DNA from 2 places in the Paenibacillus sp. FSL H3-0321 genome. Region 2 is predicted to be linked to the other one. Evidence: riboswitches for the same ligand, from Rfam matches in the RefSeq annotation. Region 2 holds a riboswitch; the other holds the start of a gene.

Region 1 (3,414 bases), 510 kb from region 2:
GAATGTGGTCGGCTTCTATATGTGGAAAAATAACCGGACTGATGGCAAGCTGTCCATGCGTCAGCTGGAGCTCAAGCGTCTGCTCCTTGTGGGGGCGGTCTGCGTATTAGGCAGCCTGCTGCTGGGCCTGGGTCTATCGTTCATACCGGGGCAGAATTCGCCTTATATTGATGCCATTACGACGGTGTTGTCCGTTGTCGCCACTCTATTAATGGTTCGAAGATTCAAGGAACAATGGCTGGTCTATATTGTCCTCAATATGTTCACGGTTCTGCTGTGGGTAATTCGAATGCTAGAGGGGAGCGGTGAAGGCCTGCTGATGATCGTCATGTGGAGCGCGTATCTGGTTAACGCTGTATACGGCTACTACAATTGGAACAAGGGCGCTAGGGAGGTATCAGCATGAAGAGATTAGGCTTAACGCTCGGAAAGTTTGCCCCGCTGCATAAAGGGCATCAGTTCATGTTCGAGACGGCGCTGCAAGAGGTCGACGAACTGATTGTAGTGATCTATGAGACGACGGTGACCCCGATCCCGCTGCAAATCCGGGCCAACTGGATTCGCAAGCTCTACCCGGCGGTGCGGGTGATTGAAGCCTGGGACGGTCCGGACGGGTATTCGAACGACCGGGAGCATGAGATAAGGGAGGAGCAATATATTCTGGGGTTACTGAAAGGCGAGCAAGTGACGCATTTCTACTCCAGCGAGTTTTACGGAGAGCATATGAGCATCGCTTTGGGCGCAGTAGACCGGCGGGTGGATGAAGCTCGCGGGCAGGTACCGGTTTCAGCTACCATGGTCCGTTCGGATCCTTACAAGTACCGGCAATATGTGAGCGATAGCGTGTATCGGGATTTAATAACAAAAGTGGTTTTTGTGGGAGCGATGTCTACCGGCAAATCCACGATCACCGAAGCGTTGGCCCGGCGGTATCGCACAACCTATGCGAGCGAATACGGGCGCGACTATTGGACGGAGCATCAGGTGGACCGCCGAATTGGCTTGGAGGCGTTCGATGAAATTGCTGTCGGCCATATGGAGCGGGAAGAGCGGGCTTTACTGCAAGCGGATAAATATCTTTTTGTCGATACCAATGCGATCACGACTTATATGTTTGCCCTGGATTACCACGGCCGGGCCCCTGAACGCTTAACCCGGATCGCCCTGGAAAATGCACAGCGGTATGACCTTTTTTTCCTGTGCGACGACGACATTCCTTACGAGGATACATGGGACCGCAGCGGGAATCAGAAGCGGCATATTTTCCATAAGCAAATTATTGCGGATTTGAAGGCGCGGCGGATTCCCTACATCACACTTCGGGGAAGCCTGGAGGAACGAATGGGTAAGGTAGACGAAGTGCTGGCAACGTTCAAGCCCTATCATAATTATTTTGGCGAAGCACGGTGGTAATTAATGTTATTGACAAAACTTTTGACTATGATTAGTATTGAAAAATATTTAAATGAAGTTATGATCCTATAATCAAATAATTTCTAAGCTATGAATGCTATGGATCACACTATAGCAGGAGCAGCTTCTGGAGAGACCGTGGGGATTCCCCGGCGCCGAAGGGTTCACAATCTCAGGCAAAAGGACAGAAGAGTACTGGATAATTCATTTGTTATTCTGATAAGCGTCAGAATGATGAATGTATTTTATTTAATATTCTTATGACCGTGAGATTGGAGCGCATCCAGTCTCTTTTTTTATTGTCATTTTTACTTGTTCATCATTTCACAAAGAAATATTTAGATTTAGAGGGGGAGTTTCACATGGCACCACAAGAACTAAAGAGAGATTTAGAGAATCGGCATGTTCAGCTCATTGCAATTGGCGGCACCATCGGGACCGGATTGTTTTTAGGATCAGGTAAAGCTATACAACTCGCAGGACCATCCATCATCTTTGCTTATTTAATCGTCGGTATTGCCGTGTTTTTTGTTATGAGGGCCTTGGGAGAACTTCTGTTGTCAAAAGCGGGTTATCAATCTTTTACAGACATCGCTGAAGATTATCTTGGACCGCGCGCAGCATTTGTAACCGGATGGACCTATTGGTTTTGTTGGATCATGACGGCTATGGCGGATATTATAGCTGTTGGCGTATATGTACAATATTGGTTTGATATCCCGCAATGGATCCCTGCCGTCATTTGTTTGATCATTTTATTAGGACTCAATTTATTAACTGTAAAAAGTTTTGGCGAATTGGAGTTTTGGTTTGCATTAATCAAGGTAGTGACTATTCTGGCGTTGATTGTTATCGGGGCAATCCTGCTGGTGATTGGATTCAAAACGGCTAACGGAACGGTTACTGTCAGTAATATTTGGGCACATGGGGGGATATTCCCGAACGGGGTTTCAGGGTTCCTACTTTCCTTCCAAATGGTTGTGTTTGCCTTTGTCGGTGTGGAATTGGTGGGGGTATCGGCAGCCGAAACATCCAATCCAGAAAAAACCATCCCATCGGCTATTAATAAAATTCCTTTAAGAATTCTATTTTTCTACGTGGGTGCCATTATCGCCTTGTTATGCATCAACGCATGGACGGAACTAAATCCGGCAGAAAGTCCTTTTGTTAAAACGTTTAGTTTGGTGGGGATACCGATTGCTGCTGGAATTATTAACTTTGTCGTATTGACTTCAGCCGCGTCTGCCTGTAACAGCGGAATGTTCTCAACAAGCCGGATTCTATATAATTTGAGCAGGAATGACCAGGCTCCAGCCAATTTTGCAAAGCTGAATAGAAATCATGTCCCAAGCAATGCGCTCTTCATCTCCACGCTTGTGTTATCTGTGGGAGCTCTTTTGAGTAAGCTGATTCCGGAGACTGCTTTTGGAATCGTGACAACCATCAGTGCCATTTGTTTCATCTGGGTTTGGGGTATCGTTCTGATCTGTCATTTGCGGTATAAGAAAACAAAGCCGGAATTGCAGGCGAAGTCAAAATTCAAAGCCCCGTTCACCCCATTTATTAATTATGTAGTCCTAGCGTTGTTTGCAATCATACTCATTATTATGCTGTTTGCTGAAGAAACACGTCCGGCCTTATTATTGACGCCGTTATGGTTTATTTTATTATTTGTTTTGTATTCGACGAATCGGAGAAAGCGGGAAAGAAGCAGCAAAATAATCAGTACAGAATCACATCCCATGGATGCCTGACCCGATCATTCTTTTAATAGAAAAGGGGATTGCCTCAGGCCTTAGTTATTTTTTAGGCAAAAAAATTGAAATTCTTCAATATCACCTTTCAAGAAGCAATTCCGGCAGTTATTCTTATAAATGAAAATGGACATAATTTTGTTTATAAGGAGGAATAACTATGGCGGGGCAAATATGGATCAATCTACCAGTTAAAGATATCAACAAATCAAAAGATTTTTTCACGGAGATTGGATTTTCTTTGAAT
Region 2 (3,414 bases):
CTATAACGACAACTGGGAGCTGTCAGGCGCGCGGGCACTCTCCATCCTGCGTTTCTTCCTCGACAATGAAAGACTGGATCCGGATACCTTCCAGTATGCCGGCTATGCCGATACCCGGCCTGCTGCCGACAATACTACGCTGCTTGGAAAACAGAAAAACCGCCGCGTCGAGCTAATCGTGCTGCGGCAGCTTCAAGACGAAGAATAATTCCGCCTATCAGCCCAGAACAGCAGATGATGAAAGGTTACATTTGCTTCTAAAGGAGTCTGAATAGGTATGGAAACTCTAAACGGAACACCACCTGATCCCGCCCGATTTTTAAAAAATCTGCGTCTACTAGTCTCGCTATTGGTTACCACGTTTCTCCAGGGAATCATTACGTTCTTCGTTGGGGGCATGGCTTATTTCCTTTTACTCTCGTCGTACTCCCTTTTCTGGGGCGAACAAGCCAATGTGTATCCGCTAAGCAAGCTGATTCAAATCGCCGTTCGTTTTTTGCTTGCGGGCGGCGCTTTTGCCTTGCCCTGGCTGGGAGTCTGGTGGATGCTCTACGGTCTGGCCGACAACGGACGCATCCGCTGCTTTTTTCTGCACCTGTTTTTCGCTTATGTGCCACTTTTGGTTATCTTTTTGCAGCTTGATCCCGTGTATTACCCGGACACAATGATCCCCAGCTCAGCCGGTGAGATGACCTTTTTTGTCTGCATGGCCATGGCAGCTGTCCTGCTGTATCCCTTTTACTCTATCGGCGTTTATTACTTTGTGCTCAGACCGGCTGCACCCCCTCGCAAAATCTACAGATTTATCCTTTTATGCTGTTTATTCGTCCTGATTAGCCTTGCACTGCTGCCCCTCTTGTGGCGGATGGCTCCACATTTTTATCCGGGACTTGCAGATTTTCCAAGCCGCTGAAAGCGCAAAAAGACAGACTTCTCACATTAGTGCAGCTAATGCGCGAAATCCGTCTTTAATAAATTTTTCACAAAACCAATTGCTATTCCCCAACCCGTTCACGGTAAGCGGCTGCGTCCAGCAGTCCCGATACGGCTTCGGCATACTCGCCTTCGATCTCCAGTTCAAAAATCCAGCCCCCGCTGTACGGCTGATCGTTAATCAGCTCCGGACTGTTCTCCAGTGCATCGTTAATCTTGGTCACCGTTCCCGATACCGGTGAATATAATTCGGAAACCGTCTTCACGGATTCAATGCTGCCCACGCTGTCCCCGGCAGAAATAGCCGATCCAACTTCAGGAAATTCCACAAATACGATATCGCCTAGTAAATGCTGGGCATGATCCGTAATCCCAACACGTATTAAACGTCCTTCGCCCTGCTGCGCCCATTCATGCTCTTCGCTGTACAGCAGGTTATCTAGCACTTCACTCATTTCAAGCCGCCTCATTTCCGAATTGGAGTTGTAAATTTAGTTATAGACTAAGTTATCGTCCTGCTCAATGTCAATATAACTGACAGGAAATTTAAATTTGTCATCTTTTTGACGTTTTTTTGTTGACAGTGGACCTCCATACCCGGTTTAATGGAGACAGCAGAAAATTATACGGTTTGCGAATGATGGCATAGGGAGAGACCGTCTCTTGAAGACGGCGCCGAAGGAGTAAGCCCTCTAAGGGGTGAATCTCTCAGGCAAAAGGACCTTTGCCGGACGCATCTCTGGAGAGCATCAGGCCCTGCTATTGCAGCGTACTGGTCACCAACGGGGAAACCTGCCGGGTTCACAGCAGGGTAACTCTCAGGTACAAAGGACAGAGCGGAAGCCAAATATGCGCGTGCGCATATTTGGCTTCCGCCTGTCCTTTTTTTTAATGGGCAGAAACGGACTCCGTCCCTGCCGGCAAAGGAAATCCCGTTAGGCTTGCATGTAATCAGACCAAGGGAGTGAGCACATGAACGCTTTGAAAAGAACGCCTTTTTATGACCTTTATTCTGCTTATGCGGAGTCCAGATGCATTGACTTCGGCGGCTGGGAGCTGCCGGTGCAGTTTACAGGAATCGTCAAGGAGCATGAGGCCGTCCGCGGGCAAGCCGGACTGTTCGATGTGTCGCATATGGGTGAATTCATGGTTAGCGGCAGCGGCTCCGAAGCCTTCCTGCAAAAAATGACGACCAATGATGTCAGCAAGCTGGCAGACGGTGGAGCGCAGTACACGCTGCTTCTATATCCAAACGGCGGTGTTGTCGATGATTTGCTCGTATACCGCCTCGGCGAAGAGCGTTACATGCTTGTCGTGAACGCCTCCAACATCGACAAGGACTTTCAATGGCTGCAGAAGCATCTCACCGCAGAATTCAGCGGCGTCAGCCTGAGCAACATCTCGGATGAGACTCTTCTACTCGCCCTGCAGGGCCCGCTGGCTGAGGCCATCCTCTCCAAAGTTACAGCGGCTCCCATTGCTGAGCTGAAGCCTTTCCACTTCATCGAGAACGCCGAGGTGTGCGGCGTGAACGTTCTGCTCTCCCGCACCGGATATACCGGCGAGGACGGATTCGAGCTCTACGCGCCGCCGGATACAGCGGCTGCGCTGTGGAACGGCCTGCTGGAAGCGGGGTCTCCGCACGGCTTGACACCAGCCGGTCTTGGCGCACGCGACACGCTGCGCTTTGAAGCCAAGCTGCCGCTGTACGGCCAGGAGCTGTCGGCGGATATTACGCCGCTGGAAGCAGGCGTGCAGTTCTTCGTGAAGCTGGACAAAGAAGATTTCATCGGCCGTGATGTGCTGGTGAAGCAGAAGGCTGACGGTCTGCCCCGCCGCCTCGTCGGTCTGGAAATGATCGACCGCGGCATTCCGCGTTCCCACTACCCTGTATACGGGGATGGAGTAAAGATCGGTGAAGTGACCACCGGCACCCAGTCACCGACACTCAAACGCAATCTCGGACTTGCGCTGCTGGATGCAGCTTACAGTGAAATAGGCACAGAGGTAAACGTAGAGATCCGCGGCAAGCAGCTCAAGGCTGTCGTGGTCAAAGCGCCATTCTACAAAAAGAGCCAGGGAGTGAAGCCGCAATGAAGCACCGTTATCTGCCAATGACTGAACAAGACCGCAACGAAATGATGGAAGCAGTCGGAATTCAGTCCATGGAGGAGCTGTTCTCCGATATCCCCGAGGCCGTCCGTTATCAGGGAACTATGCCGATGTCGGAGGCGCTGGATGAATACGCCTTGCTGCGCCATATGAAAGAGCTGGCCGACAAAAATGCCAATTTCGATACCCACGCCAGCTTCCTCGGCGCCGGCCTGTATGACCATCATATCCCTGTCGTCATCAATCATGTCATCTCCCGTTCGGAATTCTATACTGCCTATACCCCTTACCAGCCGGAAATCAGCCAAGGCGAGCTGCAGGCGATCTTTGAATTCCAGTCCTACATCTGTGAGCTGACCGGCATGAAGG

Evidence for each region. Region 2 has a riboswitch for glycine ahead of gcvT (glycine cleavage system aminomethyltransferase GcvT). Riboswitches for the same ligand answer to the same signal wherever they lie in the genome.
Region 1: it holds a riboswitch for glycine, as region 2 does, so the genes downstream of both, MHI45_RS17820 (amino acid permease) here and gcvT (glycine cleavage system aminomethyltransferase GcvT) in region 2, are expected to answer to the same signal.

The regions. Positions count from the first base shown of each region.
Region 1 is NZ_JBBODH010000001.1:4,027,293-4,030,706, reverse strand. It holds gene pnuC (nicotinamide riboside transporter PnuC) at 1-406, shown strand, start outside; gene MHI45_RS17825 (AAA family ATPase) at 403-1,413, shown strand; glycine riboswitch at 1,531-1,611, shown strand; gene MHI45_RS17820 (amino acid permease) at 1,776-3,167, shown strand; gene MHI45_RS17815 (VOC family protein) at 3,328-3,414, shown strand, end outside.
Region 2 is NZ_JBBODH010000001.1:3,522,265-3,525,678, forward strand. It holds gene MHI45_RS15595 (flagellar motor protein MotB) at 1-208, shown strand, start outside; gene MHI45_RS15600 (hypothetical protein) at 278-913, shown strand; gene gcvH (glycine cleavage system protein GcvH) at 996-1,388, opposite strand; glycine riboswitch at 1,571-1,667, shown strand; gene gcvT (glycine cleavage system aminomethyltransferase GcvT) at 1,906-3,030, shown strand; gene gcvPA (aminomethyl-transferring glycine dehydrogenase subunit GcvPA) at 3,027-3,414, shown strand, end outside.